3 regions of the Polaromonas sp. P4_F6 genome follow, and region 2 is predicted to be linked to each of the others. Evidence: predicted binding sites of a transcription regulator. Region 2 holds the regulator's gene; each other region holds the start of a gene.

Region 1 (10,562 bases), on a different contig from region 2:
GCCACGCGTTCGGTGAACTTGAAGGGGCCCGAGCACACCGGCCTGGTGCCGAAGTTGGTGGGCGCGGCCTGCGCGGCCTTGGGCGAAACCATCATGCCGGCGCGGTCGGCCAGCACGCTGAGCAGCGGCGAGAAGGGTGCGCTCAGGTTGATCTTCACGGTGAGATCGTCGATGACGTCCACCGTGGTCACAGGCGCGAGTTCGCCGCGGCGATTCGAGCCCGCGAGGTTTTTGTGGCGGTCTATGTTGAACTTCACCGCGGCGGCGTCGAACTTCTCGCCGTCATGGAAAGTTACGCCGCTGCGCAGCTTCATGGTCAAGGCCTTGTTGTCGGCCGACCATTGGTAGGACGTGGCCAGTTGCGGCACGATGTTGAGCTTTTCGTCGATGTCGACCAGCTTGTCGCACAGTGAGGAAAACACAATGCGGCTCACGAAGCTGCGCGCCAGCGTCGGGTCCAGCACGTCCGGGTCTTCGGCCAGGCCTATGCGCAGGGTTTGGGCTTGCGTGGCGCAGGCGGTGGCGGCCAGCGCCAGGCTCAGCAGGATTTTCTTGCTCATGGTTATTCCTTCACGGTTGTCGGTGGTTTGGATGGCTGCCTTGCGCCGGGGATTGGTGAGCCAGGGGTGAACATCGTGGTCTCCATCAGGCCGCTTGCGCATGAAAAGCCGCCTGGAGCCGGAGCAGCCTCTCGTTCACGACGGCGCCGCCCGTGATGCCGGCCGGTGCCTTGATCTCTTCCCAGAAATGGCAGGCCACGGCGTGGCCATCGTGCGAGCGCAGCGCCGGCACTTCCTCGGCGCAGCGTTCGCGCGCATGCGGGCAGCGCGTCCTGAAGCGGCAGCCCGAGGGCGGGGTAATGGGGTTGGGCACGTCGCCCTGCAGCAGCGTGCGCTCGCGCTTGAGGCCAGGTTCGGGCACCGGGATCGCCGAAAGCAGGGCTTGTGTATACGGATGGCGGGGCTGCGCGAACAGGCTTTGCTTGTCGGCGTATTCGACGATCTGCCCGAGGTACATCACGGCCACGTGCGAGGCGATGTGCTTGACCACCGCGAGGTCGTGCGCGATGAACACATAAGCCAGGCCCAGGCGCCGCTGCAGGTCCTGCAGCAGGTTGACCACCTGCGCCTGGATGGACACGTCCAGCGCCGACACCGCCTCATCGCAGACGATGAGCCGCGGCTCCACCGCCAGCGCCCGGGCAATGCCTATGCGCTGGCGCTGCCCGCCGGAAAACTCATGCGGGTAGCGCTGCAGGTATTGCGGCGCTAGGCCGACCAGGTCCAGCAGCTCGGCGGCGCGCTCGCGGTGCCGCCCGCGCGCCAGGCCGTGCAGGGCCAGCGGCTCGGCCAGGGCCTGCTCCACCGTCATGCGCGGGTTCAGCGATGAATACGGGTCCTGGAAAATCATCTGCAGCTCGCGGCGTTTGGCGCGCAGGCGGCCGGCCGGCAGCGCCATCAGGTCCTCGCCGTCAAACCAGACCTGGCCCGAAGTTGCCTCCAGCAGCCGCAGCACCAGCCGGCCCACGGTGGATTTGCCGCAGCCCGACTCGCCCACCAGCGCCATGGTCTCGCCGGCGTTGAGTTCGAAGTTCAGCCCGTCCACCGCATGCACAACCGCTTTGGAGCGGCTGAACAGGTGCGGGCGCACCGGGAAATGCTTGACCAGGTTTTCGACTTTCAGCAGCGCGCTCATGGCGTCACCTCGCTGGACACGGCATGCGTGCCGCGCCGGGTTGAGGTGTCCGCATCCAGCGGCGCGCGCCAGCAGGCGGCCTCGTGGCCCTCACCCATGTCCATCAAAGGCGGCACCTCCTGCAAACACTTGTCGACGGCAAAAGGGCAGCGCGGCGCGAAGCGGCAGCCGTCCATGCGTGTCATGGGCGTGGGCACCTGGCCTTCGATGGCGTTGAGCCGCTCCTGCGCCAGGTGCAGCTTGGGGATGGAGCCGAGCAACCCTATGGTGTAGGGATGCTGCGGCTCGGCGAACAGCCGCGCCACGGGCGCGCGCTCCACGATCCTGCCGGAGTACATCACGGCAACATCGTCGGCCAGCTCGGCGATCACGCCCAGGTCGTGGGTGATCAGGATGATGGCGGTGCCGGTTTCCTCGCGCAGCGTGCGCATCAGGTCCAGCACCTGCGCCTGGATGGTGACGTCCAGCGCGGTGGTCGGCTCGTCGGCGATCAGCAGCTGCGGCTCGCAGGCCAGGGCCATGGCGATCATCACGCGCTGGCGCATGCCGCCCGAGAGCTTGTGCGGGTATTCGTCGATGCGCTGCTCGGGCGAGGGGATGCGCACGCGGCGCAGCATGGCTATGGCGTGGGCCCTGGCCTCGGCCGCGCTGATGTCCCGGTGGCAGCGTATGCCCTCGATAAGCTGGTCGCCAATCGTGAAGGCCGGGTTCAGCGAGGTCATGGGCTCCTGGAAGATCATGGCCATGCGGTTGCCGCGCAGCGCGCGCATGGCCTCCGGCCCCAGCGTCGCCAGGTCGGTGCCTTCAAGGCGGATGGAGCCCGCCGAGACGCGGCCCTGGCCCTTGGGCAGCAGGCCCATGATGGACAGCGAGGTCACGCTTTTGCCGCAGCCCGATTCGCCGACGATGCCCAGCGTGCGGCCCGAATCCACGGAAAAACTGATGCCGTCCACGGCGGTGAATTCACCGCCGCCTTCGAGCTTGAAGCTGGTGCGCAGGCCGCTGACTTCCAGCAAAGCCGTCATTCGGCGGCTCCGCTGCGCCGGGCGTGAAAGCGCGCGATCTCGGCCTCGATCAGCGCGCGGTCGGTGATGCCGGCCGGGCTGCGGCGCGAGGGCAGGCAGCTGCTGAAAGGCTGGTAGCGCTCCAGGCTTTTGTCGTAGAGGCGGCGCAGTTCCTGCAGGGGCTCGGCATGGTCGTCCACGCGGATGTCCAGCGCGCAGTAGTCCTCGGTGGTGAAGATAAGGAGTGCCGCGGCCTGCTTGCCGCGCTTGTCGCCGCCCGCGGCTTCGCCGGCGGCGAGCGCGGCAATCAGGCGTTCGGCAAACGGGAGTTGGGCATTGGCCTCATAGGCGAGAGCCGTGGCTTCAATCACCTGCGGGCCGGCCAGCATGTTGCCGGCGACCGAATAGCCGACGCCCGCCCTGTGGCCGCACCAGTCTATGCAGGCGCTGCCGGTATAGCCAGCGGCCTGGCCGTTTGCGCCTATCAGGTGCAGCTGGCGGTGGTCACGGCCTTCGTCGGCCGAGGTCAGGCGCTTGATGATGTAGTCGGGAGACTGGCCGAAGGCCAGGCCGTCCAGCGCCGACGCCGCATACAAGGGATTGACCAGCGCCTGCGTGGCCAGGGCGCCCACGCCGCTGCGGGCGTGCGGGCACAGCGCGCCCACGGCAAAAAATTTGCTGGCAACCGCCACGCCAAACGCGCCCGATGAATCGCGCGCGATGAGGGACCAGGTCATGTATCAGACTTTCATCGCAACTGCGCCCTTGGTCAGGCGTCTCGTGCTCCCCGCAAACAAAAAGCCGCATGAAGCGACTTTCAAACAGCGAACGGATGACGCATTTATCATGCCACGCTTCGGCGGACCGTGCCTGCCGCCCAGGCCGCCACTTCGCTGTCTATTCGACCTTGGCGCCTGAAGCCCTCACGACTTCCGCCATGCGCTTGTAGTCGACCGCCAGCAGTTTCGCGAAATCGGCATTGCTCATGGCCAGCGGTTCAATCCCCTGCTTGTCCAGGCGCTCCAGCACCACGGGGTCCTTGAGGACCTTGGCCATGGCCGCGTTGACGCGGTTGACCTCGGCCGCCGGCGTGGCGGCGGGGCCCAGCAGGCCGAACCAGGAATCGAACTGGTAACCGGGCAGGCCGCTTTCGGCGATGGTCGGCACCTCGGGCAGGTATTTGGAGCGCTTGGGCGAGGTCACGCCTATCAGGCGTATGCGGCTGTCCCTGGCGAAGGCCAGTGCACCTATGCTGGCGGCGATCACGGCCTGCGCGCGGCCCGAGATCACTTCGTTGATCGCCTCGCCCGTGGCCTTGAGCGGCACATGCACCACATCGATGCCGGCCAGGCCGTTGAAGTAGGCCATGGACAGGTGGGTGGCGCTGCCGATGCCGGCGGTGGCGTAGTTGAGCTTGCCGGGGTTGGCCTTGGCATAGCGTATGTACTCGGCCGCGGTCTTGGCGGGCACGTCGGGATGGATCATCAGCACGTAATCGGCCGTGCCTATGTGCGCCATGGGCGCGAAGTCTTTTTGCGGGTCGTAGCTGAGCTTGGTGTACAGAGAGCCGGCGATGTTGTGGCTGGCCGCGCCCAGCACCATGGCGCCGCTGTCGGGCGCCAACTTGGCGACATAACCTGTGCCCACGGTGCCGCCCGCGCCCGGCCGGTTCTCGATGATGACGGTCTGGCCCAGCGCCGTTCCCAGCTCGGTGGACATGGCGCGCGCCAGCAAGTCCTGCACGCCGCCCGCCGCGAAGGGCACCACGATGCGCACGATCTTGGTGTTGGACTGGGCGAGGGCGCTGCCCGCGGCCAGGGCCAGGCCGGTGCCCAGGAAATCTCGGCGTTGCATCATGGAATGTTTTCTTTCGGTGAGGGGTGCTTGTGCTTGCTTTTGCGGGTCGGGTTTTCAGTTCACGCAGATCTCGTCGGCCAGGCGGCGCATAAAGCGTTCGCACCAGGCGAGCTGGTCCAGCGTGACCCATTCATTGGGCTGGTGCGCCTGCGCGATGTGGCCGGGGCCGCACACGATGGTCGGCACACCGGCCTGGTGGAACAATGCAGCTTCCGTGCCAAAGGACACCTTGCCGGCGCCCGAGTTGGCATCCACGCCCGCGCATTGGAAGCACAGCTGCGCGATCTCGCTGCCGGCGTCCGTCGCAAAACCGGGCAGCACCGAATTGAGCTTGTGGCTGATGCCGGTGTCCGCCGCCACGGCCTGCATGGCCGGCACCAGGCTGTCGGCAAAGGCCTTGGCTTCGTTGAACAGCTCGACCGGCGAATTCATGTGGTGGTGGCGTATCTCCCAGGTGACGTCGCAGTCGCGCGGGATGATGTTGAGCGCGGTGCCGCCGGCGATCACGCCGGTGTGGATGGTGGTGTGCGGCACGTCGTAGATCGGGTCGAAGGGGCCCTGTGCCACCAGGCGGCGGTGCATGGACTTGAGGTGGGCGACGAATTCGCAGGCGATCTCCACCGCGTTGACGCCCAGCGGTGTCAGCGAGGAGTGCGCCTCGAAGCCGCGCACCGAAGTCTTGTAGGCATGCTTGCCCTTGTGCGCGATCACCACCTGCATGCCGGTGGGCTCGCCGACGATGCAGCCGGCGGGTTGGTAGCCCTGCTCCACCATGTCGGCGATCAGGCGGCGCACGCCTATGCAGCCGACTTCCTCGTCGTAGCTGAAAGCCAGGTGCACCGGGCGCTTGAGTTTGCGCTTGAGCAGCTCGGGCACCATCATGAGGGCGGTCGCGCCGTAGCTTTTCATGTCGGTCACGCCGCGGCCGTAGAGCTTGTCGCCTATGACCTGCGCGGCGAAGGGGTCGGTGTCCCAGGGCTGGCCGTCCACAGGCACCACGTCGGTATGGCCCGAGAGCACCAGGCCGCCCAGCTTGGTTTCGCCGTTTTCCGCGGGCAGGGTGGCCCAGAGGTTGGCCTTCTTGCCGCTGTCGTCATAAGTGCGGCGGCATTCAATGCCCAGGGCTTCCAGCCGCGCCTGGGTCCAGTCGAGGAGCGGCAGGTTGCTGTCGCGCGAGACGGAGGCAAAGGACACCCATTTTTCAATCAGCGGCAGGGCGGCGAGGTCGGCGGCCTGGATGGACTGGCGGGCGGAGCTGGGGAGGGGGGCGTTCATGGCAAGACCTTTGAAGGACGGGCGGGGCGGCAAAAATTGTATGACAGCATACTATTTTGCGGCGGGCCGCGCGCGCCGTCCCGCCAAGGCGTGTGCCGGCCGGAATCAAAAAAGCCGCCGGAATCCGAGGACTCCGGCGGCTCTTGATGCCCGCAGGGATGCGGGGCGGGCTTAAGCGACTGCGGTGGCGCTATTTTTTCCCGCCACCACCACCGGCGCCGCCTCCATTGCCGCCACCGTTTCCGCCCGCGTTGCCGCCGCCATTGCCATTACCGCCCGCATTGCCACTGCCTTTTCCGCCATGGCCCGAGTCCCTGCCGGCGCCCAGCCCCTTGCCCGCGATGTCGGCTTTGGCGACAGTGTCTGTTTTGGCATGGTCGGTTTTTTTTCCGCTCTTGTCGGTGTGTGAAGCGCTGACGACCGAGCCCAGCGACACGCCCATGCCTTTGGCGATTTGCCCCCAGCCCAGGCCCTGGCTTCTTTGGCCCAGCACGCCGCCCAGCGCGGCAGAGAGCTGCGCCGGCGTCGGATTGCTGATGCCTTGTTTGGCCAGCGAGGTTTTGGTCAGCGAGAGCGCGATGTTGATGTTGCCGTAGCCCATCTTGCCTGTTGCGGGCGACAGGCTGGCTGCGGGCGCCGTCGCGTTGGGGCCGGTCAGGCTGGGCCCCAGCGTGATGGGGGTGCTGGTGCGAAGCCCGTCAACCAGGGCGCGGGCATTTTCCGGGGAGCCGGCAAAGGCGCTGTAATGGGCCGCCAGCCGGGCGCCTTCGGTGTTGCCGGCGGCAGTGCTTGTCGCGCCGGCCTTGGCGGTTTGTGCCTGGAGCAGGCCGCCGCACAGCAGCGCGGCACTGGCCGCCGCCACGGCGATCAGGGTTTTGGGGAGGGTGAACATGATGGCTACCTCACGATGACAGCGCCGGCCGCGGGATGCGGCCATGGCTTTTTGATGTTAGGGCTTCCCGCATACGCGCGGTGCGTGTTGCGGTGGCGTCCTACGCGGCCATCAGCATAAAAGACAAGGGCTGCGCTGAAATGTAAGAGTAGGCGCAAAACGTTGGGCGGAATTGGCGGGGCGGCGGGCGCCCGTCACCGAAGCCGGCGAGAATGCGTCTCGCGGCATCGCGCCACCACTTTTCATTCCACACAGAAAGCATTCCCCATGACCAGCAGCATGTACACCACCTCCGTTCCCGTCTTCAAGCAGATGCTGGGCGGCCTGAAGGGCGTCCTGGCCAAGGCCGAAGCCCATGCGGCCGCCAAAAACATAGACCCCAATGCCTTGCTGCAGGCGCGCCTTTATCCCGACATGTTCCCCCTGCTGCGCCAGGTGCAGGTGGCCAGCGATTTCGCCAAGGGCGTGTCGGCCCGGCTGGCCGGCGTCGAAGTGCCCAAGATCGAGGACAAGGAAACCACGTTTGCCGAGCTGCAGGCGCGCATAGACACCATACTGGCCTTTATCGAGGGGCTGGGCGCGGCGAAGTTCGACGATGCCGCCGTGCGCGAGATCGTCACGCAGGCCGGCACGCCCAAGGAAAAACGCTTCACGGGCCAGTCCTACCTGCTCAATTACGGCCTGCCGCACTTCTTTTTCCACACCACCACGGCCTATGCCATCCTGCGCCACAACGGCGTGGAAGTGGGCAAGAAGGATTACATCGGCAGCTATTGAGCCGTGGGGAGCCGTGGCGGCCAGGGGCTGCGGCGGCTCAGTGCCTGCGCAGGTTTTGCGGTTGCGTCTTGTCGTAGATGCTGGGGGGATAGGCGGCGTCCGCGCCGCGCACCAGCATGTCGGCATCGCGGATCGCGAAGATGTGCGCGATGTCCTGCTTGATGTCGCCGCCCGCCGCCATCGGGTGCGCCGTGGGGCTTTCCCACACATGGCGGTCGGGCAGCGAGGTATAGGGGCAGCTGTCGCCGCAGTCGATTTGCCACGAGATCCCGTACAGCCACTGCTCGGCATGCGGCTCGAAGCGGGTGATGTCCACCATCAAGGACTTCTGGAAGGCCAGCGCGTAGGTCAAGAGGCGTATGTCCCAGTGCTTGATGATGATGCGCAAATACATGCCCTCGCCGCGGCTGCGGCTGGAGACCAGCAGCATCTGGCAGTCCAGCCATCCGGCCGGAATGCCGTGCCGGCGCATGGAGTCTTTCAGCAAGACCTGGATCAGCTGGCGGCGCAATGCATTGGCGGAACCGTCCTCAATCGTGGAGGGACCCTCATGCGCGGGCCGGGTGCTGGCGGGGGCTGTTTTTGGGTGGCCGTTGAGGCCGAATAAATGCCGTATGTTCATGTTGCTTCCCCTCATCCCGCTCAAGCCGAAATCGTCTTGTTTGTTCCATTCACCCGCGGGAATGGTAAATGTTACAAAGTGTTTTATATGCTCCTCTTCTGGCTTTGACAAGTCAAGCGGTCACCTCTTGAAAAGCGGAACTTTTTCATGAAATAGACTTGCAAAAAAGCCTATTTGTGTAGTTTTAAGAATGAAAAAGCATGCAAATCACTTGAGAGTGATTTGAAGTCGATAAGTGTAAATACTTGTAATAGAACCTGTGAGGGCGCAGGCTTCAGCCGGAACACGCCGCGTGAGGCCTGCAGGGGTGCGCCGCCCTAGGCCCGCACAAAATACACAAAGGTGGTGCGCGGAAAAATATGCCGGTACACCGGCCTGGCAATCGCCCGCACCAGGTTCCTGGCCTGCAGCAGGCCAGACGCGCTGTTGTACAGCCGGTAAAGACTGGGCCGCAGCGGCTTGAGGCCAAACTCTTTTCCGAAGGCGACCAGCGAGTCGTGGCTGAAGGCGTTGATGTGCTCCAGCGGGGCAATCGGCATCTGCTCGCCGGCCGATAGCGCACCGAAATTTTTGCTCTGGCCGATTTTTTTCAGCGCGGCCGCCGCATTGGGCACGCTGATCTTGATGACGCCGTCGCCCGACAGCGCGTCGCGCAGTTTTTCGAGCACCTGCCGGGGTTCGGTCAGGTGTTCGAAGACCTGCTCGGTGTTGATGAAACGAAAACGCCTGGGCGGCAGGTCGTCCAGGCCGACGACGCGCAAGCCCACGGACCTCCCGTACTCGGCGCGCTCCTCGGACAGCTCCACGCCCCATACATTGCAGCCGAAGCCCATGGCCATCCTGGACCAGTGCGCCCAGCCAAAGCCGAAGTCCAGCGCATCGAGCTCGCCCGGCGGCAGACCGAAGTGCTGGATGATGAACTGCACCTGTTCAGCGAGGTAACGGTATTCGTCCAGGCTGTAGTTGCGGTGTTCGCGCTCCAGCTCGGTGCCCGGCACCCAGTCGTTGTAGATCTCGCCCAGCAAGGCCTCGTCGGGCACCTGCTGCTGGAAGACCATGCCGCAGTCCTCGCAGCGGGCCAGGGCATAGACGCCCGCATCGGCCGTCCTGGACGCATGGCCTTCATAGTGCCTTGCCAGATAGGCCTGCATGCCGGGGCCGGTGTAGGGCTCCTGGTAGACCACGGCCAGCGAGCTTGAAAGGCAGGCGGGGCAGCAGGTCCTGGTTTTCAAGGACGATTCGCGCGGCAGCGTGGTGCCTTCAAACGCGCGCGCCTGGCGCGGCGCCGGCTGGTCTTGCCTGCGAGGGAGGGACACCGGTTCAACCGGCAGGCGTGGGAATTCCAGCGAAGGGCTGGCAGGCATCATGTTCATGGGTGGGTTCCGAAGCGCCGCAACGCAGCAGTACCAGCCACCTTAGCCGTTGGTGGTGCGCGCGCGGTAACCCGCTGTAATCCATGTATCGGCTTCCTGCCTTGGGGCGCGGCCCGTGCGACGGGTTCTTTGCACGCGGCGGCGTTGGCCGGCAAGGCCTTGCCGCGACTTTCCCCCGGAGCGGGGAGCGGGGCGCCCAGTCGGCGCCCATGCCTCAGGCCATGCGGCCCCTGTTTTCGACCACCACGCAGCCCGTGATGCGCCACGCTTTGTTGCTTTGCCGTTCCAGGCTGTAAACCGCGAGCCACGAAACACCGCTGCTGTCGGCCATCTGCACGCGCTGGACCGCCTGGTCATCCTTGCCGTCGGGTTTGAGGAAGGCGACCGATGCCGGGCGGTACACCACCGGGTAATCGCGGCGCACCATGGCCATGAAGGCCTGGGCCGTTCCCAGGGTTTTGCGGACATTGGGCGCGGCAAATGAAAACGCCTTGGCCGCGTCATCTTTGGCAAAGGCCGCAAGCTGCCCCTCCACGGCGGCGCGCACGCCTTTCTCGTCGGCGGGCGCCAGCGGGTCGGCATGGGCCGCGCCGCACAGCAACATGGCCGCCGCGAAAGCGGCCAGCAGGCAGCGCCAGTGCGCCAGGGCCGGGTGTGAATGCGTCTTCATGCTTGCCTCCTCTGTTGCCGCCGGCGTGCGCGGCTGCCGTGCCAAAAACCAGCGCCTTGCCGCATCATGCCGCAAGCAGCCGTGCAGCGGGTACGCGGCCGGCGCTGCCGCGGATGCGCGGCGCTAAACCATTTCGCCGCGCGCCAGCACCACGACGCCGCCGCTGACCATGATGTCACCGGCCGCATCGGCCTGCACCATGATCTTGCTGGGGCGTCCGACAAAGTGCCCCTGCTTCAGCGTGATGAGCTCGCCGGCCGCCGCTGCGCCATGCTGCATCAAATAGGCGCCCACGGGGCCGGCCGCGCTGCCGGTCGCGATGTCTTCCACCAACCCGGCGTTGTCCCAGGTGCGGCCTTCGCGCGCCGCGACGTCGAACACATAGGCAAACTTGGCG
Region 2 (10,562 bases):
AGCGGCACGCCGGTTTTGCACAGCTGGTCCCAGCCGCTGGCGGCAATCATCGCGGCGGCCAGGGTTTCCTTCAGCGGCGCGTCGCCCTTGTCCTCGCGCCAGCCGCGCTTGAAGAGAGGCTCGCCCGAGGTGTCGATGTAAATCGTGACAGTGTCCGTCGTCAGGTGCACGTAGACACGCACGTCGGGCCAGCGCGTGTCGACGCTGGGCCGCACGTCGTCGAACTTGGCGCGAAAACGGTCGGCGATCGCGTCCTTGATCTTCAGCGCCGCGAAGTTCAGGCTGGTCAGCGGGCTGTGCTGGGCGGTGATCTCGACCTTGAAGGTCTGTTTGGGCGTGAACCAGATCTCCCAGGCCACGTTGGCGGCGGCGTTGTAGAGGTCTTGCTCGCCGCGGTACTGGTTGTGCTGCAGCTCGATCAGCACGCGCTGCGCCAGGCGGCTGTGCAGGTTGAGCTGCAGCGCGTCGCGCCAGGAGGCCTGCAATTGCACACCGGCGCGCCAGGCCTTGCCCTGGATGCCGGTGATGCGCTGCACCTCGGCGGCCAGCAGGGCCTCGACGCCCGCGGCGCAGGGTAAAAATAACTGAAGTTGGTTCATGTCGGACTCTTCAAGGGACTGCTAGAAATTCGATTATCGGGATGCAGGGCAAGGCGCACGGAGCGCAGGAACCGGAATGCACTTCGGTGCATGAGGATTCCGAGCACCGCGCAACGCCGCCATGCGCCCGAGAATCGGATTTATAGGGACTTGCGTAGGTTGGCGGGGGCGATGCGCAAGGCCTCGCGGTACTTGGCCACGGTGCGGCGCGCGCATTCAATGCCCTGCTCCTTGAGCATTTCGGAAATCTGGTTGTCGCTGAGAGGTTTTTTCGCGCTCTCGGAGGAGACGAACTGCTTGATCAGCGCGCGCACCGCCGTGCTTGAGGCGTTGCCGCCGGTTTCGGTGCCCAGCGCGGAGCCGAAGAAATACTTCAGTTCAAAGGTGCCGAAGGGCGTGCCCATGTACTTGGCGGTGGTCACGCGTGAAATCGTGGATTCGTGCAGGCCCAGTTCGTCGGCGATTTCGCGCAGCACCAGCGGGCGCATCGCGAGCTCGCCGTGCGTGAAGAAACTCTTTTGCCGCTCGACGATGGCGCTGCTCACGCGCAGTATGGTGTCAAAGCGCTGCTGGATGTTCTTGATGAACCAGCGCGCCTCCTGCAGGCGCTGCTGCAGCGCCTGGCCGTCCTGGCCCTTGTGCTGCTTGAGGGCGTTGGCGTAGATGTCGTGCACGCGCAGGCGCGGCATCACGTCGCCGTTGAGCGTGACCTTGAAGCCCCGGCCCGACTTCACGACGATGACGTCGGGCACGATCAGGTTGCGCTCCACGTTCACGAAGCGGCGCCCGGGTTTGGGGTCGAGCCGGCCTATCACGGCGATCGCGCCCTTGATGGCCGCCTCGGTGAATCCGCACAGGTAGGACAGGCGCTTGACGTCGCGCTTGGCCAGCAGCTCCATGGGGTGCTTGCACACGGCGATGGCGGCGCGGGTCTCCTCGCAGTCCTTGCAGTCGAGCAGCTGCAGGCCCAGGCATTCGGCCAGGTTGCGCGCGCCCACGCCGGCCGGCTCCATGTGCTGCAGCAGCTTGAGCGCCATGGCAAAACGCTGCTCGAGGTCCTCGGCCTGTTCCAGGTCGCCGCCGGCCAGGCCGGCCGCGAGCGAGGCCAGGCTGTCCTCGAGGTAACCGTCGTCGTTGAGCGACTCGATCAGGAAATGCAGGGCCGCGCGGTCTTCCTCTGAGAGGCGCAGGCCCAGCGACTGGCGGTGCAGGTGGTCTTGCAGCGACTCATGGCCGCCCGTGAGGTCCGAGGCCTCGGCCTCGCTTTCCTCGTTGTTGTTCTTGCGCGCAGGCGCATCGCTGCCCCATTCGCTGTCATCGGGCGTGGTCTCCACCGTGCCGTCGCCTTCCCAGCTTTCCTCGAGCTTGGGTTCCGCGCTGACCTCGGCTTCGCCGGCCGCTGAAAGGCCCGCGTCTTCCGCGCCGCCGCCGGCCGTTGCATCGGCGGCGGATTCAAACTCGCGGCTGTCCTGGCTGACCGGCGTGTTGACATGCTCCAGGCCGAACTCCTCGCGCGCCGCGGTTTCGTCCGACACCTCGAGAAACGGGTTTTCGTCGAGCATCTGCTCGACTTCCTGGCTCAGCTCGAGCGTGGACAGCTGCAGCAGGCGTATCGACTGCTGCAGCTGGGGCGTCAGCGCAAGATGCTGCGAGACGCGTAGCGAGAGACCTTGTTTCAAGGACTCCCCCCCGTTGGATGCTCACTTCGTGTAGCACCCTCCCCCCTACAGGGGGCGGCGCCTGTGGCCTGGCAAAGCCAGTTCCACGGCCCCCGCTTGAAAGACGATGGCAGGCGTGTCAATGTGGCGACGGCACTCTCGGAAGCCCGCACGTTAAGCGCGATGAACAACAAGGGGGAAACCATCTCTACATCTTGAAGTGCTCGCCCAAGTACACGCGGCGCACATCGGCGTTGTTCACGATCTCGGACGGCGTGCCCTGGGCCAGGACATGCCCGTCGCTGATGATGTAGGCGTGGTCGCAGATGCCCAGCGTTTCGCGCACATTGTGGTCGGTGATCAGCACGCCGATGCCGCGCGACTTCAGGAAGCCGATGATGCGCTGGATCTCGATCACGGCGATCGGGTCTATGCCGGCGAAGGGTTCGTCAAGCAGGATGAAGCGCGGCTGGGTCGCCAGGGCGCGGGCGATCTCGACGCGGCGGCGTTCACCGCCCGACAGCGCCGGCGCCGGCGAATGGCGCAAATGGTCCACCCGCAGGTCCTGCAGCAGGGCATCGAGCCGCGACTCGATGTCGGCGCGGCCCAGCGGCTTGCCGTTCGCGTCCAGCTGCAGTTCAAGCACGGCGCGCACGTTTTCTTCCACCGTGAGCTTGCGGAAAATCGAGGCTTCCTGCGGCAGGTAGCTCAGGCCCAGGCGGGCGCGCAGGTGAATCGGCATGTGCTCGACCGACTGGCCGTCGATGGAAATCTCGCCGGCGTCGGCGCGCACCAGGCCCACGATCATGTAGAAGGAGGTCGTCTTGCCGGCGCCGTTGGGGCCCAGCAGGCCCACGACCTCGCCCTTTTGCACGGCCACCGAAACGTCCTGCACGACCTTGCGGCTGCCGTAGGATTTTTGCAGCCCCTGCGCCACCAGGCGGCTGGGGGTTGCGGCCTTGGCCGCCGAAGTGTCAGTCACCACATCCATCTGTGCAGGTTCTTTCTATTTCTTTTCACTGCCCAGCGTGGTGCTGGGGCGCAAGGCAGCGGGCGGGGCTGCGGGGGCGGGCGCGGCGCCCGGGGCCGATGCGGCGGCGCGCGGCGAGAGCATGGCGCGTATGCGCCCGCTCGGGTTGGCGGCAGTGCTGTTCTGCGCGCCGCCGTCCACGGTGAAGACGTCGGTGTTGTTGTCGTAGACGATCACGGCGCCCGTGGTTTCATCCACCAGGGTGGCGCCGTTGTAGCGGCGCACCACGGCGCGCTTGATGAATTTGACGAGGTCGGCGCGGCTGTCGTATTCGATGCGCTCGCCCTCGCCTTCGATGTATTCGTCCACGCCGTCGCGTTTCTTGCGGTAGAAAGCCAGCTTGCCGGGCGCCGCGATGGCGATCGCCTGCTGGTAGCCCTCGGGGTCCTGGCTCACGTCGACCCGCGCGCCGCGCACGATGGTCGTGCCCTTGGTGATCACCACGTTGCCGGTGAACACGCTGGTCTGCTTCAGGTCGTCATAACGCAGGGCGTCGGCCTCCGCGTTCATGGGCTTGTCCCGGTCGGCTTTTTCGGCCCAGGCCGGAAACGCCGCCCCCAGCGCCAAAGCGGCCGGCAGGACGAGGGAATAAAGGGGGTGTTTCATAAGGCACGAATCTTGCTGCGTTGGGTTGGGCCATTGTAGCCATGCAAGCTGTGGGAATGGCTTGCACGGGTGAATATTAGGGGCATAAAAAAACCCGCCTGGATCGAGGCGGGTTTTTCGGCGTGGGCCGCTGCGGCCCTGGACGGCCGCCTTATTTCCTGGTGCGCGATTGCGCGATCAGGTAATCCGTGACTTGCAGCGCGCGAGCCATGCTCTGGGACAGAGTGGCCGAGGTGTAATAACGCCCCGCAATGCCCAGCGCCGGCACGCCGTCGACCTTGTAGATGTCCTGCAGCTGCGTCGCCTTGCGGGCCTTGGTGGTGACGGTGAAGGAGTTGTACATCTCGACGAACTTGGCCTTGTCCACGCCCTGCTTTTCGGCCCAGGCCGCGATGGAGTCGGCCGTGTTGAGCGTTAGTTTTTCCACGTGGATGGCGTAAAACACCTTTTTGTGGAGTTCCTCGACCTTGCCCATGGCCTCGAGCACATAAAAAAGGCGCTGCTGGGGTTCGAAATCGGGGCGGAAGGCCACCGGCACGCGCCGCACGGTCACATCCTTGGGCGCCTGCTTTATCCAGGCCTCCAGCGTCGGCTCAAAGGCATTGCAATGCGGGCAGCTGTACCAGAAGAACTCCACCACCTCGACCTGGCCCGCAGGGACCTCGGTGGGCGCCGGCTTGTCCAGCGTCAGGTAGTCGGCGCCGTCCTTGAAGGCCCTGGCCTGGGCTTGCGCCAGCGTGGGAAGGGCGATGCCGCCCAGGCTGGCGACGGCCGCCGAGGCGGCTGAAAACGAAAACTCACGGCGTTGCATCAGATTCTTCTCCTGGTATGACGGAAATGTTGGGTAAGCCGCCCCTGCGGACGGCGGCCTCGTGGTGCGGGGCACAGGGGTTTGTACACCAGCCCCGTGAAAAGTTCAGCTTATTGGCAGCGCGGGGGTCAGCGCTGCACGCGAACCAGCGCCGTCTCAATGGAATTGTTGTCCAGCCGCTCCTTGGCCTTGTCGGCGTCTTCCTTTTTGTCGAAAGGCCCGAGGCGCACCCGGTACACAGTGCGGCCGGCCTGCTCGCGCTCGGTGACCTTGGCCTGCATGCCCAGCAGCAGCAGCTTGGCGCGCTGCTGTTCGGCGTCTTCAGGCGTGCGGAAGGCGCCGGCCTGGATGAAGTAGCTGAAAGGGTCCACGCTGGGGCCGGACGACAGGCCTTCAACCTTGGCCTTGGCCAGGTCGCCCAGCGGGTCGGCCGCGGGGGCAGGTTTGGCGGCGGCTTTGGCAGGCGCCGAGGCGGCGGCCTTGGGCGCGGCGGGATCGGGAACGGCAACGCCGGTCACCTCGCTGGCGGCCGGGGCCGGCGGTTTGGGCTGGTTCTTGCCGGCCAGCGGCGCGTTCGGGTTCCAGTCCTTGTTCTTCTTGGCTTCCGCGGCGTCGCTGTCGGGATTGCGCGCCTGACTCTTGTTCATGAAGGGCACGGGCACCTTGGTGATGTAGACCGCCACAGCCAGCGCGGCGCCCAGGCCTATCAGCGCGCCAATGATCAAACCCAGCAGCGTCCCGCCTCGTTGTGTATTCATACCCTTGCCCACGTTCATTGCCTTGTCCTGAAAATCCGGTTGCTACCGGCGTTCTTACATCTTGCGCGGGGCGCTCACGCCCAGCACCGCCAGGCCATTGTGCAACACCTGCGCGGTCGCCGCGACCAGTGCCAGCCGGGCGCGCTTGACGGCCTCGTCATCGACCAGGATGCGCTCGGCATCGTAATAGCTGTGGTAGCAGGCGGCCAGCTCGCGCAGGTAAAACGCCACGTCGTGCGGCGCCAGGCCGGCGGCCGCATTGGCCAGCATCTCGGGGTATTTGGCCAGCAGCAGCATCAGCGCCTGGGCCTGGGGGCTGTCCAGCGCCGAGAGGTCAGCAGACTTCAGGCTGGCTTCGTCGCCACCCTGCTCGGCCCAGGTGGTGAGGATGGAGCAGATGCGCGCGTGCGCATACTGCACGTAGTACACCGGGTTCTCATTGTTTTTGGCCAGCGCCAGGTCGATGTCGAAGATGTACTCGGTGTCCGGCTTGCGGCTGAGCAAAAAGAAACGCACGGCATCGGCGCTGGTCCATTCGATCAGGTCGCGCAGCGTGACGTAGCTGCCGGCACGCTTGGAGATCTTGACCTCCTCGCCGTTGCGCATGACGCGCACCATGGTGTGCAGCACGTAATCGGGGTAGCCCTGGGGAATGCCCTCGCCGGCGGCCTGCAGCCCGGCGCGCACGCGGGCGATGGTGCCGTGGTGGTCCATGCCCTGGATGTTGATCGCCTTGCCGAAGCCGCGCTCCCATTTGGCCAGGTGGTAGGCCACGTCGGGCACGAAATAGGTGTAGCTGCCGTCGCTCTTTTTCATCACGCGGTCTTTGTCGTCGCCGTAGTCGGTCGACTTCAGCCACAGCGCGCCGTCCTGCTCATAGGTCTTGCCGGCGCTTTTCAGTTTTGCCACCGTGGCGTCGACGCGGCCCGAGCTGTACAGGCTGGACTCGAGGTAATAGTTGTCGAACCTGACCGAGAAGGCCTTGAGGTCCAGGTCCTGCTCGTGGCGCAGGTAGGCCACGGCGAACTGGCGTATTGAGTCCATGTCCTCCACGTTGCCCGAGGCGGTGAACTCGCGGTCGTCCGACTTGACGGTCTTTTTCGCCAGGAAGTCGGCCGCGATGTCGGCGATGTAGTCGCCGTTGTAGGCCGATTCGGGCCAGCCGGCGTCGCCGGGCTTGAGGCCCTTGGCACGCGCCTGCGTGCTGGCGGCCAGGGTCTGGATCTGCACGCCCGCGTCGTTGTAATAGAACTCGCGCCAGACCTGCGCGCCCTGGGTGGCGAAGAGGTTGCAGATCGCGTCGCCCAGCGCGGCCTGCCGGCCGTGGCCCACATGCAGCGGCCCGGTCGGGTTGGCCGAAACGAACTCGACGATCATGCGCCGTCCGCTGCCCGCCGCTTGTGTGCCGTAGGCGGTGCCGGCCTGCAGCACCTCGCGCACGGTTTCCTGCTTGGCGGCGGGCTTGAGGCGGATGTTGATGAAGCCGGGGCCGGCGATCTCGATGGCGTCCACCCAGCGTTCGAAGGCCGGGGCCTTGAGCAAAATGGCGCGCAGGTTTTCGGCGAGCTGGCGCGGATTGAGCTTGAGCGGCTTGGCCAGCTGCATGGCGGCCGTGCAGGCGAAGTCGCCGTGGGCCGCCACCTTGGGGGATTCAAACGCGGCTTTGTCGCCCGCGCCGGGGGAAAGTTCTTCCAGGCCCGCGGCCAGGGCCGCGAGCAGGTCTTTTTTAATCGAGAGCATGGGCTGATTTTACGGTTAAGCCATGCGCCGCCCGGCGCGCGCGCATGCCCGGTCATCGAATTTGCCTGGCCCGGCGTTATGTGTTGGAATTCCAGCCGGAACTCAATCCCGATTCCCAACCCATTGGAGCCACCATGAAAAAGCTGTTATCCCTGACCGCCTTCGCTTTTGCCGCCACCATGATCCTGTCTCCGGTGGCGCATGCCCAGGACGCTCCCGCCAAGACCGCGCAGCAAACCAAGATGGGCACCTGCAACAAGGATGCCGAGGGCAAGAAAGGCGACGAGCGCAAGGCCTTCATGAAGGAATGCCTGAGCGCCAAGAAGGCCACGCAGCAAGAAAAGATGAAGACCTGCAACGCCGACGCCAAGGGCAAAAAAGGCGATGAACGCAAGGCTTTCATGAAAGAGTGCCTGAGCAAGTAAAGCCGCTCCACTTCTCACAAACCACAAAAAGCCTGCCGGGGACGACCCGGCAGGCTTTTTTTTGCCCGCCTCAGTCCTGCAGCAGCTGCGCTTTCGCCGCCTGCCTGACGGCCTGCGTAAGCCGCTGCGCCGCCAGCGGCTCGCGCGTCCAGTGCTGCCAATAAAGCCGCACGTCGACCGCGCAGCCCGGCAGCACCTCCTGCAGCGGCGGGCGGTGCGCGCGCGCCGCCAGCAGGATGTCGGGCACCATGCCCCAGCCCATGCCCAGCTCCAGCGCGAGCTCGAAGGCATCGACGGCCGGCACAAAGTGGCGCGGGTAAAGCGCGCCCTTGAGCTTGAAATGCTGGGCCAGGAAAGTGTCCTGCAGCGCGTCCTTGCGGTTGAAGATCACGGCCGGGCTGGCCAGCAGGCGGTGGGCCAGGCGGTTCGGCCCTGCCGCCTTGCCGCCCGCAGCGGGCTCGTTCCACTGCGCGAGCAGCGCCGGCGAGGCCATGCAGCGGTAGCGCATCACGCCCAGCGGCTCGGCCACGCAGCCGCGCATGGCCTGGGCCAGCGTGGTCACGCAGCCGGTGACGTCGCCGCTCTTGAGCGCGTCGTGGGTGTGGTCCTGGTCGTCCACCACCACATCCAGCAGCAGGCCGTGGCCCTGCAGCACCGGCGCCACGCCGGGCAAAAACCAGCTGCTCAGGGAGTCGGCATTCACCGCCACGCTCAGGCTTTGCAGGCGCCCGGCCTTGCCGCCGCCCTGCAGGCCCGCGAGCAGGTCGGACTCCATCAGCCGCAACTGCCGCACATAGCCCAGCAGGGCCTGGCCGGCCGGCGTGGCGCGCACCTGCTTGCCCCGCACCAGCAGGCGCTGGCCCAGCTCGCCTTCCAGCGACTTGATGCGCAGCGAGACGGCGGCCAGCGTCAGGCTCAGGGCTTTGGCGGCCTCGCCAAAGCTGCCGTGCTCAATCACGGCGGCGAGGGCATCGAGTTGTCGGGCGTCGAGCATGGTTGAGCGTAAATCAAGTATTAATTGATAAACCTGAGTTTTAGTTAATTCGGTTTAAGCATTATGGGCTTTGCCCGACACTGCGTGCAAGCCGACTTTCTTGAACCTTTGAAGCAACCACCATGAACCCGCTTGCCGCCCCCGCTTTCCTGACCGGTATGGTCCTGAGCCTCTCGCTGATCATGGCCATAGGCCCGCAGAACGCCCATGTCATACGCATGGGCCTGCTGCGCCAGCACCTGTGGCTCACGGTCGCGCTCTGCGTGTTGACCGACGTGGCGCTGATCGCCCTCGGTGTGATGGGGCTGGCGCAGCTGGGCGGCCTGTCCGACAAGCTGCTGGGCGCGATGACCGGTGCGGGCGCGCTGGTGCTGCTGGTCTATGGCGCCCAGGCGATGCGGCGCTTTTTGCAACCGGCACCGCAGGCGGCTGACGGTGCGCCGGCCGAGGCCGAGCTCATTTCGCGCCGCAAGGCGGTGGGCCTGGCGCTGGCGCTGTCCTGGCTCAATCCCCATGCCTGGCTGGACACGGCCGTGGTCATAGGCACGGCCTCGCTGGCCTATGCGCAGCCCGACAACGCTGTGTTCGGCCTGGGCGCCATCACCGGTTCGCTGCTGTGGTTCACCGGCCTGGGTGTGGCGCTGTGGTGCGTGGGCCGCAGGCTCAATTCACCGGCCGTCTGGCGTGCCATGGATTTGCTGGTGGCGTTGATGATGTGGGGCACGGCTTTCTGGCTGGTGCGAGGCTTGCTTTAAAAATCGGGGTGCGGCGCCAGCGGTTCAAAATAGGGGTTTTGCTGAAACAGCCGCCCAAGGCTTCGATGCATGGGTGGCCGCCGTGCTGCATGGGGGCACGCTGCAGCACGGGTCTTTGGTCGCAAAAGGAAGCGTATGGGGGTGTTCAACTGGTTGAGAAACGGCATCTTCACCGCGGAGAATGAAGCGAGCCCTGCTGGAGCGCCGGAAAGTGCGCGCGGCACATCGACGGCATCCGACCCAACATCCCAAGGCGATATTTTGAGGCGCCGCGGAAATGCCTTTCTTGCCGAAGGCAAGCTGGACCAGGCATCAAGCAGCTATCGCGAAGCCATTGCGGTCAACCCGCTGGACGCCGACGCCTGCCTCAATCTCGGGTTTGCCCTCGGTGAACAACAGCATTATCAAGAGGCGGAACACGCGCTCCAGCGGAGCCTGGAGATCAATCCGGCACTGGCCGACGCCTTTTATCTTCTCGGCGTCATCGCCAAGAAGCAGGGCAGGGCAGCGATCGCCATAGAAAACTTCGTTCGAGCGCTCGATCTCAAGCGGGATTTTGAGAGGGTTTATGGCGATTTGTGCCAGATGCTGCTGGAAAGCGGGCAAATCGAGCGCGCCAAGGAGATTGTGCTCAAAGGGATCGCTGCATGCCCGGAGGTGGCGGATTTTCACGCGCATCTTGGCCAGCTGTATGCATACGAGAACGATTTGCCGCGGGCAATCCAGCATTTTCAGAGCGCGTTGCGGCTCAGCCCGGATCATGCACAGGTTCATGGCAGCCTTGGGAGCGTGTTCCGCAGATCCAACCGGCTTGAGGATGCAGTGGCAAGCTACGACAAGCTGGTCAGCCTGAACCCGGCCTCCGCGGAGGCTTTCAACGACCGCGGCATTGTGCTTGGCGCGCTTGGCCGGCATGAAGAGGCCTTGGCGTCCTTTGAACAGGTATTGGCGCTGGAGCCTCGGCATGCCAATGCATTGGGGAACCTTGGTGAAATGTTGGGCTGCTTGCGCCGGCATGACGATGCCGCGCGTACCCTCGCGCGATTGATCGACATCGAGCCGGAATATCCCTATGCCGTTGGAAACCTGTTTGCCTCGAGGATGTACTCGTGCGATTGGTCGCGGCATGAGTCGGACCTGGAGCGCTTGAACAGTGCGGTCATGCAGGGAAAAAAGGCTGCCGAGC
Region 3 (10,562 bases), 140 kb from region 2:
CCCTGCCTCTCCAGAAGTGCCATGCCTCCCAGCCCCAGCAACAGGCGCGCCAGCCGCCGCAAGCACCATTCGGGCTCTTGCCGCCAATAGGTCCTCACGGTGACCACCGTATTGCGGGCGATGTAGTACTTGCGCACCGGCGGATGATTCGGAAGCATGCCCAACAAAGGAAGGCGCACCCCGCCGGACTCGCCGACGCTATGCGTCATGACGGGCTTGCGGCTGATGACCACCTGATGCCCATGCGCCCGGGCTCGCAGGCAGAACTCGTGATCCACCTGGTCGATGAAATAGTCTTCCCGGAACCCTCCCATCGCCAGTGCAAGACGCACATCAACCAGGCATCCGGAGGTAATGACTGTTTTTCGCGCCAGGAAGGCCCCGGCCTCTCCGACCGCAACCTCGGGGCGCTTGCTCCTTGGGTCCAGGTAGTTCCCCCCAACGACTGCCGGCGTTGGCGTGCACGCCACGGACACACCAAGAAGCGTGCTCACCATATCCGGAAAGCACTGGGTGTCCTGGTCCAGCGTCAGCGCCCATTTGCATCCGGCATCCAAGGCGTGGTGAAGGCCCTGGTTGAGCGCGGCTGAAATGCCCAGATTGGCCCGGTTTGAGACCAGGTAGATGTTTGCTGCGCCCTCCGGTAAATCCAGTTGACGCACGACGCCTTCCGCCGGCGTGTTGTCGACCACGACTACACGCGCCACCTGGGGCAACAGGCTACGAAGCCGTGTTTTGAATTCCTCGTCGGGGTAATAGGCGACGACAATCGCACACACCTGGCCCAGGGACGCGCCGCAGGCGCCTTCCTGCAAAGAAACTGCCTCTGCCCCGGCGCGCACGGCGCTCCCGTCCGTGTGTGATTTCACGGCTGATCCAATAGCCATTGCCAGCTCCCGTGAACCCCTTCTTCAAGGGGAATGCACGGCGCCCAGGACGGCCGGGTTTCCAGCCGCGAAATATCCAGCACGATATTGCGCACATCCACCGAACGGGCCGGGCGATAGGTTTTCTTCACCTCGCGCCCGCCAACGCTCTCCACGATACGCAGCACCTCGTTGACGCTATGCCCTTTGCCGCTGCCAAGGTTGTAAGTTCCGCTGTCTTGCGGAAGGTCCACCAGGCGCGCGCACGCCTCGGCGACGTCATCAACGTGAATGAAGTCGCGCACACTCTCGCCGTCACCCCAGATTTCCATCTCCGTGCCCAGCCGGGCATGCTCAAGCACGGTGCGCACCAAGCCGAAGCCGCTTTTCACCGTTTGCCCGGGGCCATAGGCATTCGAGGGGCGAAGGATGGTAACGGCGTGGCCGCGAGCCCGCAACGCGCCGAAAAAAAACTCTTGTGAGGCCTTGCTCGCCCCATGGTTGGAAAGTGGCGCGATAGCACTGTCCTCCGTCACGGGCAGGCTTTGGGGGTTGCCGTACACCGTCCCTCCCGACGAAAAGAAAATCAGGTGCGTCTGTGGCTGATTTTTCAGCAAGTCCAGCAGCCGCAGGGTGAAAGCGAGATTGCCCAACTCCAGGTCGGGGCTGGCGGCGGATGCACCCGGCGTGGTGGAGCGGGCGAGGTGCACCACCGTGCCGCATTGGGGCAGCACCTGCTCAAGCTGCGCTTCCTGCTGGCGGCCGAGGATATGCACAGCCCTCTTCTCACGCTGGGGGCGCCTGGCCAGGGCATTGCCGATGAAGCCCGCCCCGCCCAGCAGCAATACGCCGTCGTGCCTCACGCGTTGTGCTCCAGAAGATTTTGGTAAGCAGCCACATAACGGCCGGCGCAGCCGTCCCAGGTGCCTATTGTGTCCCTGATCCCGTCTCGAGCCGCTTGCCCTGTAGCCTGGTTTTGCTGAGGGTTTTCCAGCCATCCCAGGCCCTGGGACAGCTCCTCACGGCTGGCCGCAAGCCAGCCCGTGACGCGGTGTTGCACCATGTCGCGGTGGGCCGGCAAGTCGGACGCAAGGACCGGCAAGCCCGCTGCCATAGCTTCCAGCATCACTTGCGGCCGGCCCTCGTCGTGGCGGCTCAGGGTGATAAGCCCGCAAGCCTGGGGGAACCAGTTCTCCAGCAGGTCCGCAGGATGCGTGGCGCCGTGGTAGCGCACCCAGGAGGGAAGCTCGAGCGCCTCCTGCATAGGACCGAACAAGTGCAACTGCCGTTCATGATCGAAAAGGCCTTCCCCCCAATCGAACAGGTCGCCGATCTTATCGCGGGTCAACCGGGTCACCGCCAGCCATTGCCGCACATTGCCTGGTGCAGGCTGGCGCACCACCTCAAACCAGGGATCGTCCACGCCAAAGGCAATCGGACGGATTTCGGCGAGGTCGCCAAAGGCCTGCTCCAGCGCCGGCTGCATCCATTCCGCGTTGGGTGCCAGGATCGCGCGACGTTGCCGCAACACGGCGCGCAGCAAGGCCTTCATGCCCGGCAGACGCAGCAGGCCAAAATCGCTGCCCAGCACGGTGATCAGCGCCGGCGTTGTGGTACCCCACAAGGGCAGGGCGTTCTGGAGCCAGTTGACGTGGACCAGGTCGGCCGGCTGGCGGCGATAGGCGCGGCCCAGGCGCATAAGCAATACCAGAATGGTTCCGACGGCCAGCGCCTTCCGGGTGCGCAGCAGGTGCGCGATACCGCCTTGCCGTGACACCCCTCCGAGCCAACGCGCGTCGGCAGGGGTCATCGCGGCGGTCACGCCGGCGGGCAACTCACCCGGCGGCGCCCAGAGCGAAAGGCTGACCTCGCCACGCCGTGCCAGCGCGCCGGCCTGGTTGGCAATGAAACGGCCACGCCAATCCTGCGGACTTTCCGGGTAGGAGGTGCTGCTCATCAGGATGTTCAAGCGTTTGCCTTCTTCAAGGAGGGCTCAGTTAGCATATATGGAGGGCGCAGCCTTTCCGCCGGGCCGCAGCAATCGCCATTGTGGCTTTTCTTTCAGGCAGTCGGCCACCCATGCCGGAAGTTCCTTGCTGCCTATGAACAGGATGCCCGGACCCGGAATGTTGGCCCACTGTGCACAGTCGCTGCCTTCGGGTGAATAGGCTTTCGCGCCCGTCAGGTACCGGATATAGAGCGCACGATAGTCGGTCAGTATGACGGTCGACGCTTCGGCGGGGCCTATGCTTTCCTTGATCGCGCGGCTGGTCGGCGAGGTGTCGCGCAGTTCCCGGAAGCCGAGGCCGAACGTGGACCGCCAACGCGGAATGCCGTCGGACGCGTAGTTTGCGTGAACTCTGCCGGCCTGATCAAGGCCGGCGTAAACCAGCAGGCCCAGCAGCAAGGCCATCAGTATTTTCCGGGTGTCCAGGGCTCGGTCCGAGAATGCGGCGCCCACTGCGGGCGCCATCGCAAGAAGTAGAAAGGGAAAGCCCACTGCCAGCATGCGCAGATCCAGGTCCACCGTGACCTGGACTTTCCTGGCGTAAAGCAGGAACAGCAGATAGCCGGCCAGCCAGACGAGAGGCAGCCAGATTTCAGGGGGGCGAAGCCACTGAGTACCGCTGCGGCGAAAAGCTTTATAGGCCACAAAAGCGACCGCCATGAGAATCGGAACCTCCAGGTTCGCACGCAGCACCATGCTGAAGGCAAAAAAGGAATGTTCAAACAGATCGACAATGGTCGTTATGTCCTCTAAGAACCTGTCGACCCTGGTCACGCCTCCGCGGCTTGAACCCGAAATGTTCCCGGTCAGTTGCCAGTTGCGAAACCAAAGCGGACAGGCCACTGCAGCGCCCAGCAGCATGGCGCCCGCGGCATGCGCAATCCGCTTGCCCACAGCGGAGCCCGATGCCACAAGAATCGAGAATCCCAGCAGGGGCAGGAAAACCACCCCTGCGTACCTCACCCAGTTGCTGCTTCCTATCAGGACGGCAGCGACGGCCAGCCAGATGATTTTCTCGTTGGATATCCGATACTTCCAGAATGCCGCGTAGCCCAGCAGCAACAGGGAGATAAAAAGAGTCTCGCTCCACGCGTGGCCATAAACAATCATGCTCATCGGCGTGAACGCGTTGACGACCGCCAGGATGCCAGCGATGACCGCTCTGCCGGTGACCATCCAGCAAATCCAGAAGATGGACAGGCTGGTAATCGCCAGCAGTATCGGATTCAGCACGGCAGAGACTTTGTCGATATCGCCGCCCCCCAGGCTCAGGGCGGCCGCCCAGAGGGCCGGATACGCTGGCGGCCAATGGACCAGGGGTTTGAGCTCCGGCATCAGCGAGGACACATTGGTAGCCTGCATCGGGTGGCCCGACAGGAACTGGAGCGCGGCGTCCCTGTACGTTAATGAGTCCATCGTGTAGGCGACTCGCCCACCCGTTGCATATTGCATCAACCCCAGCACCGCCGTCAGCATGATCAAGACGATCAGGCTCAGCCTCATGGAAGGTGGCATGCCGCGGAAAAATCTGGGGAGGGCGAAACTATGGATCATGGTCAGGGCGAGCCTACGGGGCCGGGGATGGACGGGAGGCCTTGCACTGCGGCCGGGCTAGTCGTGTTCGCCGTCGCTGGTGTCGATGTTCTTGTAATGCAGTGCAGATATCTGCTCTGAAACAATGCCGATCAAGAAAGTGAAGATTGCGGAGATGAACAGCAGCGCGCTCATATTCGTGAAGCGACCGGCAGTCAGGTAGGTATACAAATAATAGGCAAGGCCCGTGAGAAAGAATCCGGCGCTGATGGGAAGAAAAAGCTTTTGCGGAGAAAACAGCGTGCCGATCTTGATAATGATCAGCAGGAAACGCAAGCCGTCACGCAAGGGATGAATGTGGCTGGAGCCGTTAGCCCGCCGGGGTGAGTGAATCGGGGCGTAGGCTACGCTGTAACCGGCCCGAAAGAAACTCATGGTGATCGTGGTAGGGTACGAAAATCCGTTTGGCAGCAGATAAAGGAATTGGCGGAAACGGGCCGCGCGGACCACCCGGAATCCCGAGGTAAGGTCGGCAATCGGCTGCATCACCATCCAGCTGGCGAAACGGCTGAAGATGTCGTTTGCCGCGGCGCGATGAAGGCCGGCTTGCGAGCCTGCCTGGCGCGCGCCAACGACCATGTCGTAGCCTTCATTGAATTTTTCAAGCAGTAGAGGAACATCTTCGGGCTTGTGCTGGCCGTCGCCATCCATGAAAACAATCACCTCGCCCTGGGCTGCGCGAGCCCCGGTCTTGATGGCCGCGCCATTGCCCTTGGGGTAGGGATGCCTCAGGTGCCTGACCCGGGACGCAAGGCATGCTGCAGCCGTGTCGTCGGTTGAACCATCATCGACAACCAGTATCTCCGCATCCGGCACGAGTGCAACGAGCCGGGGCAGGATGGTGCGCAGATTTGCCGCTTCATTTCTGGCGGGTATGACAACCGAGAGTTTGACTGTGTGGATCATTGGAAACCTGGGTGGTTCGCGTCAGCGCCGTGTCATGTTATTTTGACGCCAGCAGTTCGTTAATTGTTTGCCGCTCCTCCGCCGAAAAACTCTCACCCTGCAACTCAAGCAGCAGGCGCCGCGCCTGCTCGCGCTCTCCCGAAATGAGCAGCAGCTGCGCCCACTTGAGACGGTTGCTCGGATTGCCCGGGTTCAGCGCCAACGATCGCCCAAGGGCGCCGCGGGCTGCAGCGACGTCGCGCTCGTGCAACCATAAATAGTCTGCGTGCCAGGAATGCAGAATGGACTGTACCGCAGGCGAGACACCGGGATTGGCAAGCGCGGCCGCGAACAAGCCATCAACTTCGGCCCTGTTCAGGCAGGCCGTGCCCGCAATAGCCATTGCCTTGAGACTGTACAGCACGCCTCTGTCGCCCGGCGCGAAACGTGTTTCACGCAAGCGACGGGACAGCTCGTCAATGTCGGTCCGTGCCACCGCCTTTTTGGCCTTGCAGTCCAGCTGGATCAAGCCAAGCAAGCTCATCTTGAAATTAGGATCAGCTTCGGTGGCGGCCACGTAGTGCCCGCGAGCGAGAGCGTAGATTCTCGAATCCGACAATACCGCATCCGGAAGGTCGGACAGCGCCAGCCCCGCTTCATGGCGGGCACGGGCGGAGGCCGGATGGTGCAGGGCCTCGATCTGGGTGCGTCGCACTTCCTCACCGAATTGGTTGGCGCGAAGCCCCGTGACCAAAGCGGAATAGGCCAGCGCCATGCCCGCCAGCAAAATACCTGCCGTCCTGGCGCGTCTTGTACCCTCCAAGGCGCGAAGCAGTGCCCATCCGGCCACCAGCAAAACGCCGAGAAGCGGAAGGTAGTTGCGATGCTCATGTGCGAGCTCCAGCGGTAGCACGGTGGATTCCAGGGCGTGCCCGATCAGGAACCACGCGATGCCAAAGGCCGCGAGCGGCGCGCTTCTGCGTAGCCGCCAGACCAGCCAGGCCAGGCCGAACAAGCCGAACAAGGCGGGCAAAGTTGTCCACGGGGAGAAGAGGCCGGTGGAAACCACGATGTCGTCGTGGTACAGGCCGAAAGCCTCACTGCGCGGCACCACCATCAGGCCGAGATAAAACCAGAGTATCCGTCCTTCCGACAGCAACCGTTCGACTAGCGAGAACGGGCGAAGACCGTAGCCTGCCCACAACCATTGCGCACGCCCCAGCAGCATATACACAGCCACCCCTGCCAGCAAAAGCCCGGCCAAGACAATAAGGGCATGGGCAAGACGGTCCAGCTTGCCAAATGAAGCTCTGCGCAGAATCACCTCCCAGGCGAGCACAAACAGGGGTAGAAGTGCACCTGTTTCCTTGCTGAGAAAGGACAGCGGCCACAAGATCGCCCATGCCAGCAAGATCCAGGCGGCGCCGGCGCGTCCGCCTTGTTCCCGTCCATAGATATGAAGCAGCAGGGCGGCGAGAAGAAAAAACGCGGACAAGCTCGTCATGCGCTGCACCACGAGCAGAACAGGAAGAAGCTGGATAGGCTGGAGCAGCCACAATGCAGCCACCGCGCCGGAAGCGATAAGCGTATTGCCTTGCTTCGCCGCGTTCCCGCCCGCCGTCAGCAAGCGATACGCCAGGCAGAACACCAGGAAACCGCAAGCGAGGTGGATCGCAAGATTACTTGCCTTGAAGACAAAGGGATTAAAACCGCTGAAGTAGTAGTTGAGCGCAAAGCTCAGTTGGGCCACCGGGCGTCCGGAAGGACCGGCGCCGCCGCTCATGAGCGCTTGATGAATCGATTCGCGCGACAGGCTTTCGAGGCGCACACCTTGCGCAAAAAGGATGCTGGGTCCGTCATCGAAAAAGAAACCTCCCTGCAAGCCCGGCCAATAGATGACAACAAGCACAGCACTCGCGACGAGTGCAGCCAGGGCGACGATGTACGTTCGCATGGAGATAAAGAAGGAAAGATGAAAGAGGCAAAGAAAAAGCCCCTTGGCGAGAGGCCAAGGGGCTTTTTTGACAATTCAATCGATCAGAAGTCTTTGCAAGAACTTGGCAGGTACTTGGCTTCGACGGGGCTGGTGGAACCGCCACCGCAGCTCCACTTCACCTGGCCGGTAGTCGTGTTCGCATCGCCGCGCAGAACCACCCGCTTGGCAGAAGCGCCGGTAGGCAGGCCAGCATCACTCTTGGTGATCACGATGATGTCACCCTGGGTGGAAGAGGCACCGCTATAGGTCACGGTAGCAACATATTTCGTTGATTGGTCCTGCACGCCCATCGAAAGAGCCGACAGCGTCATGGTGTTTTTCTGGGCATAGGTTTCCGACACGGCGGTACGACCGGAGGAACCAGCCAGGATCACTTCGGACATTTTGGCGCGAACCATGTAGTCCTGGTAGGCAGGCAAAGCCACTGCGGCCAGAATACCGATGATCGCGACAACGATCATCAATTCGATCAGGGTAAAACCCTGCTGGAGGGAACGTTTCATGAAAAACTCCTTAGATGAAAAACAATAAAAACCAAAAGGCCTTAAGTCGCAGCAGTTTTCATGCCAGCATCCGCTACCCCCTTTGAACACCTATGGGCACCCTGGAGATCGCTCGGAAAGCAGGGTTTTTGATGCGGTTTTTGTCACCTTGAATTTTTAGCGTGACACTTTTGTCACGTTGGAAATCCGGCAGGCTCCAATCGTTTATTCAAGCCGCTGAATCACCCAGCGTGTCATCTCGTCCGCATAGTCTGCTGAAATACCGGCATCGAGAAGCGTCCACTTGAAAACGTTCCCGAGCTGGGCCTTCTTGTAGGTGTTCAATTTATGCTGTGTTTTGAATTGAACAATCTGCACCGCCATTTTTTCCAGGACGTAATCGACTTTTTTGGCAAATTCCTTGTCTTTCTTTTCCGTTACCTTGGGAATTCTTTCCAGGAAAAACTGCGCAAGAGACGTGCCGAATTTTTTTGCCTCGCCGGCGTCAAACCAAGCCAATGCCATATCGATCCCTGATAGTGTTGCTCGTGCGCTGATTATAGAATCAGCAACGTTTCGCACCAACGACCAACCGCCGACTGTCCAGCCGGCGCTTGATTCTCACCATCCCGGCCAGCGTCAGCGTCAGCGGCCTACAGAGTCAGCGAACCATGGGACTTTTTGATCGATTCGCGCAACGCGCAAGCACCGCCTCCAAACCCGCCGGTGATGCGGCTGCGGCTTCCGCCCTGGCCGCGGGACAGTGGCTGGATAAAGGCATGGAGCTCGAGCAACAAGGCCAAATTGACGAGGCTTTAAGCTGTTATGAATCGGCCATTGGCTTGGCGCCGACGCTCGCGCGGGCCCATTTCAACCGCGGCAACATTCTGCTGGACGGTGGCGACGCACAGAGCGCACTGGGCGCCTACCTCGAGGCCATCAAGCACAAACCGGATTCGGCCGCCGCGCATTTCAACATAGGCAACGCCCATCTGCGCCTCGGGGCGCGTGAAGCCGCCGTCACCGCCTACCGGCAGGCTCTGGCACTCAAGCCTGATTTCTCGGATGCCCATGCCGCGCTTGAACTCGCGCTGGGGCTTGAGTCCGATCAAGCCGAGGTCTATTTCCGTCAAGGCCTCGCCGAACAGGGCCTCGAGCAGTTCGATCATGCAAAAGCGCTCTATCGCCAGGCCCTGGCCATCAATCCCGATCACATGGCAGCCTGCAACAACCTCGGCGGCATCCTGCTTCGCGAGGGGAAAGCCGATATGGCCGCGCCGTATTTCCGACACGCATCCGAGGTCGATCCCACGAACGCGGCAATCCGGATGAATCTCGGTAACGCCTTGAAGTCCCTTGGGCAGATTGATGAGGCAGTTGCCAGCTACCAGCAGGTGCTGGCCTTCGCGCCGGATTATGCGGCGGCGCTGATTCAGCTCGGCAACATCCAGGGAGATCTCGGTCAGCAGAGGGAGGCCATCGCCAGCTACCGCCGCGCATTGGAAATTGAGCCCGACAACGCCGAAGCCAACATGAACCAAGGTGTTGCCTTGCTGGATCTCGGACAACTTGATCCCGCAGAAAAATGCTTCCGTCGTACCCTTGAGATGGAACCTGGCTCTGCGGAAGCGCATAACAACCTGGGCCTCGTCATGCAGAGACGGCAGAACATGGACGCCGCCATGGTTTGTTTTCAAAAAGCCCTGTCCCTTCGGCCCAAGTTCGCTGAAGTGTATGTGAACATGGGCAGCGTGTTGCAGGCCCTCGGGCAATTTGATGCGGCGGCACAAAGTTACCGGCGGGCGTTGGACATCGCCCCCGACTCTGCCATCGCGCACTCCAACTACGGTAGCGTATTGGAGCATCTCAACAAGCCCGACCTGGCCGAGGCAAGCTGTCTTCGAGCGCTGGAAATCAACCCTCAGCTTGCTCGAGCCCACAACAACCTCGGCATTCTTTTCAGCCGCACCAACAGGCTCGCCGAATCTATCGCGAGCTTTGAGCGCGCCATCAAGTTCAAGCCCGATTACGCGGATGCCTACGCGAATCTCGGCGGTGTTCTGAAAGATATAGGCCGCCTTGGCGATGCAATGGAAACCCTGCACCGGGCACTTGAGATTAACCCGGATAACGTCCTAGCGCACAACAACCTGCTGTTCATTTACAACTACGTGGCCGACTTGCCGGCCGAACAGTTGCTGGCGGACGCGAAACGTTTTGGCGAAGTCGCCGCACGTCGGGCCCAGCCCCGCACGCATTGGCAAAACCCACCCGATCCCCAGCGGGTGTTACGGGTGGGCTTTGTATCCGGTGACCTTAGCGACCATCCAGTGGGGTGTTTCCTCGAAGGTGTGCTGGCGGCGCTGACATCCCGCACTGGAAGCAGGCTGGAGTTGTTCGCCTACCCCACCTTTGCCCGCGACGATGAGACAAGTGCGCGGCTGCGCGCTTGCTGCAAAGGCTGGCATTCGGCGGTCGGCCTTTCAGACGAAGCCTTGGCGCAGCGCATCACGGAACACGGCATCGACATCCTGGTTGACCTGTCCGGGCATACGGCGCACAACCGGCTGACAATGTTCGCCTGGAAGCCGGCGCCCGTGCAACTTACCTGGCTTGGTTATCTGGCAACCACGGGCCTGACGGCTATCGATTACGTTATCGCGGACGCATGGACCCTGCCAAAAGAGGAAGAAGCTTATTTCACCGAAAAGATCTGGCGTTTGCCCGACACC

The links. The regulator sigma-54, encoded in region 2, starts transcription at its own class of promoters, with help from an activator protein. The targets are predictions, from matches to a motif close to TGGCANGNAANCTGCTTT.
Region 1: a site for sigma-54 is predicted at 3,534-3,551, ahead of AC1DUN_RS09030 (DUF1028 domain-containing protein). Genes of this name have one in related genera too.
Region 3: a site for sigma-54 is predicted at 7,900-7,917, ahead of AC1DUN_RS19915 (pilin). Genes of this name have one in related genera too.

What each region holds. Positions count from the first base shown of each region.
Region 1 covers NZ_JBFUJQ010000002.1:656,986-667,547, reverse strand. The annotation lists gene AC1DUN_RS09045 (ABC transporter substrate-binding protein) at 1-560, opposite strand, end outside; gene AC1DUN_RS09040 (ABC transporter ATP-binding protein) at 646-1,695, opposite strand; gene AC1DUN_RS09035 (ABC transporter ATP-binding protein) at 1,692-2,720, opposite strand; gene AC1DUN_RS09030 (DUF1028 domain-containing protein) at 2,717-3,436, opposite strand; gene AC1DUN_RS09025 (tripartite tricarboxylate transporter substrate binding protein) at 3,597-4,556, opposite strand; gene argE (acetylornithine deacetylase) at 4,611-5,831, opposite strand; gene AC1DUN_RS09015 (hypothetical protein) at 6,022-6,723, opposite strand; gene AC1DUN_RS09010 (DUF1993 domain-containing protein) at 6,991-7,500, shown strand; gene AC1DUN_RS09005 (hypothetical protein) at 7,538-8,122, opposite strand; gene AC1DUN_RS09000 (class I SAM-dependent methyltransferase) at 8,440-9,495, opposite strand; gene AC1DUN_RS08995 (DUF4864 domain-containing protein) at 9,710-10,165, opposite strand; gene AC1DUN_RS08990 (PhzF family phenazine biosynthesis protein) at 10,289-10,562, opposite strand, start outside.
Region 2 covers NZ_JBFUJQ010000009.1:59,653-70,214, reverse strand. The annotation lists gene AC1DUN_RS19300 (THUMP domain-containing class I SAM-dependent RNA methyltransferase) at 1-599, opposite strand, end outside; gene AC1DUN_RS19295 (RNA polymerase factor sigma-54) at 740-2,278, opposite strand; gene lptB (LPS export ABC transporter ATP-binding protein) at 2,466-3,248, opposite strand; gene lptA (lipopolysaccharide transport periplasmic protein LptA) at 3,264-3,893, opposite strand; gene AC1DUN_RS19280 (thiol:disulfide interchange protein DsbA/DsbL) at 4,045-4,704, opposite strand; gene AC1DUN_RS19275 (SPOR domain-containing protein) at 4,833-5,462, opposite strand; gene argS (arginine--tRNA ligase) at 5,517-7,202, opposite strand; gene AC1DUN_RS19265 (PsiF family protein) at 7,337-7,627, shown strand; gene AC1DUN_RS19260 (HTH-type transcriptional regulator ArgP) at 7,698-8,621, opposite strand; gene AC1DUN_RS19255 (LysE/ArgO family amino acid transporter) at 8,744-9,376, shown strand; gene AC1DUN_RS19250 (tetratricopeptide repeat protein) at 9,512-10,562, shown strand, end outside.
Region 3 covers NZ_JBFUJQ010000009.1:199,258-209,819, forward strand. The annotation lists gene AC1DUN_RS19885 (glycosyltransferase family 2 protein) at 1-869, opposite strand, end outside; gene AC1DUN_RS19890 (NAD-dependent epimerase/dehydratase family protein) at 866-1,729, opposite strand; gene AC1DUN_RS19895 (glycosyltransferase family 4 protein) at 1,726-2,835, opposite strand; gene AC1DUN_RS19900 (hypothetical protein) at 2,860-4,428, opposite strand; gene AC1DUN_RS19905 (glycosyltransferase family 2 protein) at 4,486-5,373, opposite strand; gene AC1DUN_RS19910 (tetratricopeptide repeat protein) at 5,411-7,306, opposite strand; gene AC1DUN_RS19915 (pilin) at 7,390-7,851, opposite strand; gene AC1DUN_RS19920 (hypothetical protein) at 8,056-8,355, opposite strand; gene AC1DUN_RS19925 (tetratricopeptide repeat protein) at 8,445-10,562, shown strand, end outside.